3 regions of the Marinobacter sp. NP-4(2019) genome follow, and region 3 is predicted to be linked to each of the others. Evidence: predicted binding sites of a transcription regulator. Region 3 holds the regulator's gene; each other region holds the start of a gene.
The links. The regulator sigma-54, encoded in region 3, starts transcription at its own class of promoters, with help from an activator protein. The targets are predictions, from matches to a motif close to ANTGGCATNNANNTTGCTNT.
Positions count from the first base shown of each region.

Region 1: flgB (flagellar basal body rod protein FlgB) is a predicted target of sigma-54. The motif match lies at 1,082-1,101, and genes of this name have one in related genera.
Region 2: EHN06_RS19585 (PEP-CTERM sorting domain-containing protein) is a predicted target of sigma-54. The motif match lies at 1,624-1,643, and genes of this name have one in related genera.

Region 1 covers NZ_CP034142.1:1,980,827-1,984,105, forward strand. Annotated here, with positions in the region: gene EHN06_RS09100 (adenylate/guanylate cyclase domain-containing protein) at 1-538, opposite strand, end outside; gene EHN06_RS09105 (DUF962 domain-containing protein) at 540-851, opposite strand; gene flgB (flagellar basal body rod protein FlgB) at 1,166-1,564, shown strand; gene flgC (flagellar basal body rod protein FlgC) at 1,598-2,047, shown strand; gene EHN06_RS09120 (flagellar hook assembly protein FlgD) at 2,066-2,743, shown strand; gene EHN06_RS09125 (flagellar hook protein FlgE) at 2,773-3,279, shown strand, end outside.
Region 2 covers NZ_CP034142.1:4,299,148-4,302,426, reverse strand. Annotated here, with positions in the region: gene EHN06_RS19595 (AEC family transporter) at 1-125, opposite strand, end outside; gene EHN06_RS19590 (MalY/PatB family protein) at 337-1,518, shown strand; gene EHN06_RS19585 (PEP-CTERM sorting domain-containing protein) at 1,697-2,314, shown strand; gene EHN06_RS19580 (DMT family transporter) at 2,386-3,279, opposite strand, start outside.
Region 3 covers NZ_CP034142.1:3,104,828-3,108,106, reverse strand. Annotated here, with positions in the region: gene ptsN (PTS IIA-like nitrogen regulatory protein PtsN) at 1-416, opposite strand, end outside; gene hpf (ribosome hibernation promoting factor) at 501-809, opposite strand; gene EHN06_RS14115 (RNA polymerase factor sigma-54) at 893-2,419, opposite strand; gene lptB (LPS export ABC transporter ATP-binding protein) at 2,578-3,279, opposite strand, start outside.

The sequences.
Region 1 (3,279 bases), 1.1 Mb from region 3:
TGTAAAGGCCGGTTGCCAGTAGTGACAGGATGCTGGTGAGCAGTGGCGCCTGAAAGCTCTCGGCCGGGCCGAAAATGGCCAGCCCGATGAACAGGGAGGCGGCCATGAATGCAGACCCGAACACCCATTGCCGGAAGCCGCCGATGATCAGGCAGCTGAACATCAGCATCAGCATAACGGATACCGATGGAATGGCGGCCACGCCAATGGCGCCGATAAAGCCACCGCCAATCACACAGTCCACAATCAGCATTTTCTGGCGGATACGTGGGGAATGTCGGAGGAAGGTGCGGCGGCTCAGAAGGTGGGCGATGTGGGGCCAGGTCAGGGCTCCGGCAATCAGCCACAGCATCCAGTCGGGAAAAATGCCCTGGAAAACGCCAGAGGCAATAATGGCGGCCGTCGCGGTGTAGGCAAGGATGCGCCCGTTATAATCCGGCATTGGCGGAATAGCGACGGGATCCATCCGGGAATCCACAGCCGTGGACTTGCCGGCACTGTTGCTGGCATTGCGCAGATCCACGGGGGCGCTGATCATATCAGAATCGGATCCTTCCGATGAGGATGTCGCGAAACATGACCCAGTCGCCCATCAGGCTGTACCACGGGTACTTGAATGTGGCCGGGCGGTTCTTCTCAAAGAAGAAGTGGCCGACCCAGGCAAATCCGTAACCAATCACGGGCAAAAGCAGAAGCCACGCCAGCTTGGCGCTTATAATGGCGTAAAGTGCAACAACGATGACCAGAAGGCTGCCAACGAAATGGAGTCTCCGGCAGGTAACGTCGCTGTGTTCTTCCAGATAGTACGGGTAAAATTCAGAAAAGTTCCGAAAGTCGGTTTGTTCGCTCATGGTTTTGCTACCGGCTCTTTATAGTTGTTAACAGTCGGACATAAGACTAAAGGTTAACAGTTATACAGAACCCTCACAATTCCGATGGGGCCTATCTGCCTTGCCTTCGTTGGCCGGGAGGGGAAAGCCATTGCCGCTTCTGCTATCACTGTGCTCGCTGACGCCTGAGTTTTATTGTTTATTTCTCCCTACATACTTCTCCAGCCCCCTGAATTAGCGCCTTTCCTAAAACTGGCATCGACGTTGCTTCATCCACTGCAAAGAGGTGAACCGGCAAACCAATGCAGGGCCGGGCACAAGGTTCGGGAGGCAGTATGGCAATTTCCTTTGACAAAGCACTGGGTATTCACCAGCACGCCCTGGAAGCAAGGGTGAAGCGTGGTGAAGTGTTGGCGAATAACCTGGCGAATGCGGACACCCCGGGCTTCAAGGCCAGGGACGTCGACTTTCGCGCCATGCTGGAGCGGGCGCAACAGAGCGTCAGTGGATTCAACATGGAACGGACACACGACGCTCACATGGATACCACGCCCGGCGGCCAGGATAACGAATTGCTCTACCGTGTGCCGCACCAGCCCTCCGTTGACGGCAACACCGTGGAAACGCAACAGGAGCAGAGCCGGTTCATGAGAAATGCCATGGACTACCAGGCGAGTTTTCAGTTCCTGGACGGTAAATTCTCGGGGCTGAAGAAAGCCCTCTCCGGCCAGTAACCGGGCGCAGACACCAGCTAGAGGAGCAGCATTATGTCCCTGGGTAACATTTTTGATATTGCCGGTTCCGGCATGACCGCACAGTCGCTGCGGTTGAACACCACTGCGTCCAACATCGCCAATGCGGAAACGGCCAGTTCCAGTACTGAGACAGCCTACCGGGCCCGCAAGCCGGTGTTTGCGGCCATTCAGCAGTCCATGCTGAACCCTGACCAGCAGGGGATGGCGTTCGCAAGTGACGAGGGGCCCGGCGCGGGCGTTCGTGTGGATGGCATAGTTGAGAGCGACGCGGAACTGCAGATGCGCTATGAGCCGAACCATCCCGCCGCCAACGAGGACGGCTATGTGTTCTACCCCAACGTCAATGTGGTTGAGGAAATGGCCGACATGATGTCGTCCTCCCGCAGCTTCCAGATGAACGTGGACGTTATGAACACGGCCAAATCCATGATGCAGCGCATTCTTACACTTGGGCAGCAGTAACCGGGCGAGGACTGACCGATGAGCGCAATTAACCCGACGAATGTCTCCGATGTGCTGGGCGATTTCCGTCACCAGCAGGGCAGTGCCGGCGGCGGCACCAGCGAGCTCGGCAAGAACGAGTTTATGGAGCTGATGATTGCCCAGCTGAAGAACCAGAATCCGCTTGAACCCCAGGACAACGGTGAGTTCATTTCCCAGCTTGCCCAGTTCAGCTCCCTGGAGGAAATGCAGGGAGTGTCGCGGAGCGTGGATGAGCTGGGTAGTCAGTTCCGCTCCACCCAGGCGCTGCAGGCGTCGGCGATGGTGGGTCGGACCGTTCTGGCGCCATCACAGATTGGCATACTGGGTAACGAAGGCGAGATCACCGGCACAATCCAGGTACCGGCTTCCACCGGCGGGCTGCGGGTCTCCATTGAGAGCCAGAACGGTGAGCGGGTTCGTCAGATAGATCTTGGTGCCAGCCAGGCCGGCGTCGCCTCCTTCCAGTGGGACGGCACAGATGGTAACGGCAATGCCTTGCCACCCGGACCTTACCGCATTGTTGCCGAGGGTTCTTATCCCGGCGGTACGGAGCAGCTGTCGACGATGGTGAGTGCCAATGTCGACAGTGTCTCTCTCGGTCAGGGCGGCAAGGTCACACTGAACCTGTCGGGTATGGGCTCCATTGCCCTGTCGGATGTCGAACAAATTAACTGATCTACCGGTGCGGAACCACGAGGTGAATTATGGCTTTTAATACAGGGCTTAGCGGTTTGAGGGCAGCGTCCGTTGATCTGGACGTCACCGGTAATAACATTGCCAATGCCAGTACCGTTGGTTTCAAAAGCAGCAGTGCACAGTTTGGCGACCTTTATGCCAGCGGTTTCCTGAGTTCCGGCAACAACCCGGTGGGTGACGGCGTACGGGTTCAGGACGTGAAGCAGTCGTTCGGGCAGGGCAATATCAGCTTCACCGATAACGGGCTGGATATGGCGATCAACGGTGATGGCTTCTTCGTTCTGAACAATGGTGGGGAAATTCGTTATTCCCGTGCCGGCCAGTTTGGTATCGATAAGGACGGATTCGTAACCAATAACCAGAACATGCGTGTGCAGGGCTTTACCGCTGATGATGACGGTAACCTGTCCGGCATCCGTGGCGACCTGCAGGTGGAGACGGACAACCTGGCGCCCAGGCGCACGACCAACCTACGTACGGATCTCAACCTGGATTCCAGGGAAAGTGTACTGGAA
Region 2 (3,279 bases), 1.2 Mb from region 3:
ACGAACAGCTCCATATTCAGGGTATTCAGGCCCTGGATATCGGGGGTTCGATAACGGCCATACAGTGCGCCACATCCGGCAATCAGGAAAACCGGCAACATCGTGGACAGGATCTGACCAATCATTCGAAGACTCCGAGGGGGTTCATTTGTCAGACGATGGACAATAAACCGTTAGGTTCGCAAGTGTTGGCCGTATTCGGCAAGGAAAACCTGAGAATCTTCGACCAAAGCCCTAAGGGGAGCGCGGACCCGGACATGTCGGGTTGCAGCTATCAATGTTCCTGACACAGAATGATGGCGATTAACCCGTGTACATCACTGATCGGAGCGCCACGTGCCCATTGATTTCGATACGCTCGTTATCCGCGAACAGACCTGTTCGGTAAAATTCGACGCCCGCCGAGCGGTGTTCGGTACCGAGGATGTGATGCCGTTGTGGGTGGCGGACATGGACTTCCCGGCTCCGGAAGCCGTTACCCGGGCGCTGGAAGCCCGGGCACGCCACCCGATATACGGCTATTCGTTGTTCCCGGACTCCCTGTATCAGTCCATGATGGATTGGTTCCGGGACCGTCATGGTTGGTCCATTGAGCGGGACTGGATACTGATGGCGCCGGGAGTAGTGCCCTCACTTCATGCCGCATGCATGGCGTTTGCGGAACCCGGTGAGGGCGTCATCATTCAGTCGCCGGTTTATCCGCCGTTTTTCAGCGCCATCAGGCAGACCGGCCGGACAGTAATCGAGAACCCGCTGGACTGTGTCGATGGTCGTTACCAGATGAACCTGGAGCATCTGGAGCAGTGCGCCGCCCGCGACGATGCCCGCCTGCTGGTGCTCTGTTCTCCCCATAATCCGGTTGGCCGGGTATGGTCCGATGAGGAACTGCGTGCGGTACTGGATATTGCCCGCCGACATGGCCTGGTGGTGCTGTCTGACGAAATTCACTGTGACCTGGTGTATCCGGATAAGCCGGTGCATTGTGTACTCGACCGCCTGGCAGGCCCTGAGGATGCACTGGTAACCGCCGTTGCGCCGAGCAAGACCTTCAATATGCCGGGCCTGGGGTTGTCGGCCCTGGTGATTTCCGACCCAGACCGTCGTCAGGCGATGAAAACCGTCTTTGATTCTCTGCACATGTTGCAGTGTAATCCGTTCAGTATTGCCGGCTTTGAGGCTGGATACCGGTTCGGTGGCCCCTGGCTTGATGAACTGATGGCCTACCTTCAGCAAAACCGGGACTACGTGGCGGATTACCTGACACAGCGTCTGCCTGAAATCACCCTGTCAGTACCGGAAGGCACCTATCTGTTGTGGCTGGATTGTCGGGTACTGGCGCTGGGTGATAAGGATCTGAAACAGTTTTTTGTGCGGGATGCGGGAGTCGGGATGAATCCGGGCCTCACCTTTGGTGACTGTGGCAGCGGGTTTATGCGGATGAACATTGGTTGCCCCCGGGCAGTTCTGGAGCAGGCGTTGGAGCGGATTGAAGCAGCGATTGTCCGGCGTTTCCGCTAACGGCTGATCCGGCGTTCCTGGTCGGTGTCAGTTTTTTTTACGATCATGGCCAGTGCTGAGTTTACGGAAGTACCCAGGCCTCTGGTTTTACAGCGAAAGGCCGGGGTTGGCATTGTGGATGCTTTGGCTTCAGGGTGTTACTCATAAATGGATTATGGGGAAACCCAGGGAGGCAAGCATGCCACGATTTACACTGGTCACGTTGTTGGCCGCCGTATTGTTTTTCCCAACACTGACAAGTGCGGCGCAGATAACTGCAAGCTATGACGTAAATCTCAACTCATCTGATCCGGGTCTGGTGGTTAACTCTGCGGACATTGCTGATAACCCCTTCTCGTTCAACCTTGAGGAAGGTGAAAGTAATTACTTTACACTCTTCAAGATCTGGACCAATGAGGAGACGGTCAATAGTGATGATAAGGATCCGCAGTCGATCTCTGTCGACTTCAACTTCACCTCACCGGAGGCGCTGTTCGGTTCGGTGAATGGAGAAACCGACGGAGTCAGGAAGATCTTGCTTGCAAACTATCAGGCTGGCCATCTGACCTGGGGTGGTCCACTGGATCTGGTGTTTGGTGCGCTGGGTGATGGCCTTCTGCGGGTGACCCTGTTTGATGCCGTGTTCAATGAGGGCTATATCTTCGGGCTGCATGAAGGCAAGACATACGGCGCCAAGGTGAAGGCGAAAATCGAGCTGATCTCCGATGCCTCGCAGGTGTCTGAACCAGGCACCCTTGCGCTGTTAGGATTGGGTTTGCTTGGACTGGGACTGCGTGCCCGTCATCGTACCAACTGAAAAGGAAGTGTTTCCCCAATGGCCTGTCAGAACCCCGGGGCGGAGCCCCCGGGGTTCTGTATTTTTTCAGATCATTGCCTGACTGGCGCTTTACGTGTTGCCAGGAATAGCCCCGCCAGTATCAGTAGCCCTCCGACAATGTGGAACATTCCCAGGCGCTCGCCAAGGAAGACACCTGCGAGTATTGAAGCAAATACCGGTGTCAGGTACATAAACATGGCGGCCTGGGCGGGGCCTACCTGGTGGACGCCGTGGTTCCAGAACGCGTAGGCCAGAATGCCGGGAAAGAAGGCGAAATAGAGTAATGGCATGATGGTGGTGCGACCGACCTCAAAACCACCCTTGAAGAACATCAGTTCGGTCAGATAAAACGGCAGGATCACCAGCGTGCCAAGGGCGATCTGGGTGGTCAGGAAGGTCAGTGCCGGCAAGGGCACCGCCTGTCTTCTGAGCAGGACTGAAAACAGCCCCCAACTGAACACCGCAGCCACCATGATCAGGTCTCCGGGCTGTGCCTCGAGTTGTGTGAGTACGGAAAGTTTGCCACGGGCGATCACGGTCAGGATGCCCAGTACGGCCAGCAGGATACCCACTATCTGGACCGGGCGGGTGCGGTCACCCAGCAGTAGCCAGGCCAGCAAAGCAATGAAGATGGGGATGGTGGCGTTGATCAGCGCAATGTTGGTGGCGCTGGAGGTAATGGCAGCGTAGTACAGCAGGGAATTAAACGCCGCGACACTGAAAGTGGCCAGTACCAGCATAGAGCCAAAGTACTGACGAATGACCCGGCGATGGCGAAGGACGCCTTTTAGTCCAAAGGGCAGGATGACCGCCAGGGCGATCACCCAGCGCCAGAATGACATGGACAAGGGGGGGATGCTTGCGATCGAACCCTTGGCAACAACGGCATTACCTGCCCAGAACAGCGGTGTGAGGACCAGCCCGAGGTAGGCCAGCCATAGTGG
Region 3 (3,279 bases):
CGCAACTGATCGCAAAATCCCCGGTCGTTGAATTTCTCCGCCAGTTGGCTCAGCAGTTCCAGGTGTTCGCTGGTCGCTTCCTTGGGAACAATCAAGGCAAACACCAGATCCACCGGCTGATTATCAATGGCATCGAAACTGACCCCTTCTTCCAGCGTCAGCAGTACACCAACCACCCGGTCAAGCCCTTCAAGGCGACAGTGAGGGATGGCGATGCCCTGGCCAATGCCGGTACTGCCGAGCCGCTCCCGGGAAATCAGGTTGTTGAAGATCTGGGTTTCGCTGAGAGAGGAATCCTGTTGATTCACCTGCTCGGCAATGAATTCCAGAACCCGTTTCTTGCTGGATGCCGGGGTTCGGCACAGGGTCAGTTCCGGTGCAAGAATGTTTTCGATAGTCAGGGATGTGTCGCTCATGAATCGACTGCAATTCCGTAAAAAAAAGGCTGCGGCACGTTCGTGCCGCAGCTCGATTATTTTGAATGCCTGGGAACCGGTATCTTAACGGACACCATTACCATGCATACGATCGATGTTCTTTTCCTTGTGTTTGAGAATCTGACGGTCCAGTTTGTCAATCAGCGAATCAATCGCTGCATACATGTCGTCATTCTCAGCCTTTGCGTGAATCTCACCACCAATCACGTGGAGTGTCGCCTCAGCCATTTGCCTTACCTTCTCAACCTGAAGCGTCACCTGACAGTTACTGATGTGGTCAAAGTGGCGCTCGAGCTTTTCAAACTTGCCTGATACGTAATCTTTCAATGAGGGAGTCAGTTCTACGTGATGGCCTGAAATATTGAGTTGCATAGGCGTCTCCTGTCGTCATCATGCTGACCCCGGTGAGGGCCAACGGTGTGCCGGCGTTATTCCTGCCGGCGGATCCAGTCGGGTCAAACCAGCCGTTTCCGTTCATTGGAAGGCGGAATGTGCATAGCCTCACGATATTTGGCTACGGTCCGCCTGGCTACCTTGATACCCTGTTCTCCTAGCATGGCTGCAATTTTGCTATCGCTCAATGGCTTTTTCGGAGTTTCTGCCGCAATCAGTTTCTTGATCATGGCACGGATCGCGGTGGAGGAACACTCTCCACCCTCATCAGTACTGACGTGGCTCGAGAAAAAGTACTTTAATTCAAAGATGCCACGGGGTGTATGCATGTATTTCTGGGTGGTCACCCGGGAAATGGTGGACTCGTGCATTTCCACGGCCTGGGCAATGTCCGACAGAATCAACGGCTTCATCGCTTCTTCGCCGTGATCCAGAAAGCCCTGCTGATGCTCGACAATCCGTGTGGCCACCTTGAGCAGGGTTTCGTTTCGGCTTTGCAGGCTCTTGATGAACCATTTCGCCTCCTGAAGCTGATCCCTCAGGTAGGTGTTGTCGGCGCTGCTGTCCGCGCGCTTGATCAGGGAAGCGTAACTGGCATTGACCCGGATCCGGGGAGCAATGTCGGGATTGAGTTCGACTCGCCAGCGGCCGTTGTGCTTGCGAACCATAACATCGGGAATGACGTAATCCGGTTCGGCCCGGTCTACCGAATCGCCCGGCCGTGGGTTGAGACTGGTGATCAGCGCCAGCACTTCCCGCAACTGATCTTCCTTCAGGCGGCTACGGCGCAGCAGTTGTGCGTAATCCCGGTTGCCCAGCAGGTTGATGTAATGGGTAATGACCAGTCGCGCCTGGGCCAGCCAGGGGGTGTCCGGCGGCAACTGGTTGAGCTGGATCAGCAGACACTCCTGCAGATTGCAGGCAAAGACGCCGGGTGGATCAAAGTGCTGCAGTCGGTGCAGCACTGCTTCCACTTCGTCCAGTTCCAGCGGGTCGTCCTCGGTGTCGTCCACCAGTCCGGAATGGATTTCCTCTATGGATGAGGCCAGGTAGCCACGCTCATCCACTGCGTCCATCAGGGCATGGGCGATGGCCTGGTCCCGTTCGCTCAGGGGGGTCAGGTTCAACTGCCATTCGAGATGGTCCTGAAGGGTCTCGGTCGGGGAATTGCGGGTTTCGAAGTCGCTGTCGTTCTCGTCTTCATTGCGGGCCGCCGGTGCCGGTGCTGACTGGTAGATGTCATCCCAGGCGGTATCTACTGGCAAATCGTCCGGAATGTTATCGGGAATGTCATTCTCCGATGCCCAGTCGGGACCGTTCTCGGATTCATCCCAGTCGGAGGTGGACTCCGTCGCCGAAGCGGTTTCCTCGGACTTCGGGGACTCTTCGTGGTCCTGCTCGGAGGTATTGGCATCCGGGGTATCGTCGTCTTCCGAGGTTTCCAGCATGGGGTTGGAGTCCAGAGCCTGCTGGATTTCCTGCTGAAGGTCGAGAGTAGAGAGTTGCAGAAGCCTGATCGCCTGCTGCAACTGGGGCGTCATGGTCAGGCTCTGACCCAGTTTTAACTGTAATGACGCTTTCATAACCATGGTTCAGGATCCGTCACCCAGTAAACGAGTGATTGCAAAAAAAATTCGTTGTATGCTGGCTACTTGCCAGACCAAGCAAGTTCTTTGCCGAGTGTACTTGCTTGTCACTGACATGACAATTGGGTCATGGTAAAACCGGCTCTGGAATATGACGCCGGTCAAAGCCGGAATTCATTTCCGAGGTAGACCTCTTTCACTTGCTGGTTGGCCAGGATTTCCTCCGAATTTCCGGAAGCAATAATGTGGCCGCCTGAAACGATGTAGGCATTCTCGCAAATGTCCAGGGTTTCACGCACGTTGTGATCAGTAATCAATACCCCGATCCCCTTGTCCCGCAAGTGCCGGATAATCTGTTTGATGTCGCTGACCGAAATGGGGTCGACACCGGCAAAGGGTTCATCCAGCAGGATGAACGCCGGTTCCATCGCCAGCGCCCGGGCAATCTCCACCCGCCGCCGCTCACCGCCGGACAGCGCCATGCCCAAGCTGTCGCGGATGTGCGTAATGTGGAACTCTTCCAGCAGCTCTTCCAGTTTGGCCTCGCGATCCGCCCGTTTGAGTTCCTTGCGGGTCTCCAGGATCGCCATGATATTGTCCCGCACCGTCAGCTTGCGGAACACCGACGCTTCCTGGGGCAGGTAGCCAATCCCCTTGCGGGCACGACCATGCATCGGTAGTGGCGTAATGTCCTTGCTGTCGATGGTGATGCGGCCATTATCCGCCGATACCAGTCCTACGATCATGTAGAAGCAGGTGGTCTTGCCTGCTCCATTGGGACCCAGCAGGCCAACAATTTCGCCACTGCGAATCTCCAGGGAGACGTCAAGGACCACTTTTTTGTGTTTGTAGCTTTTTGCCAG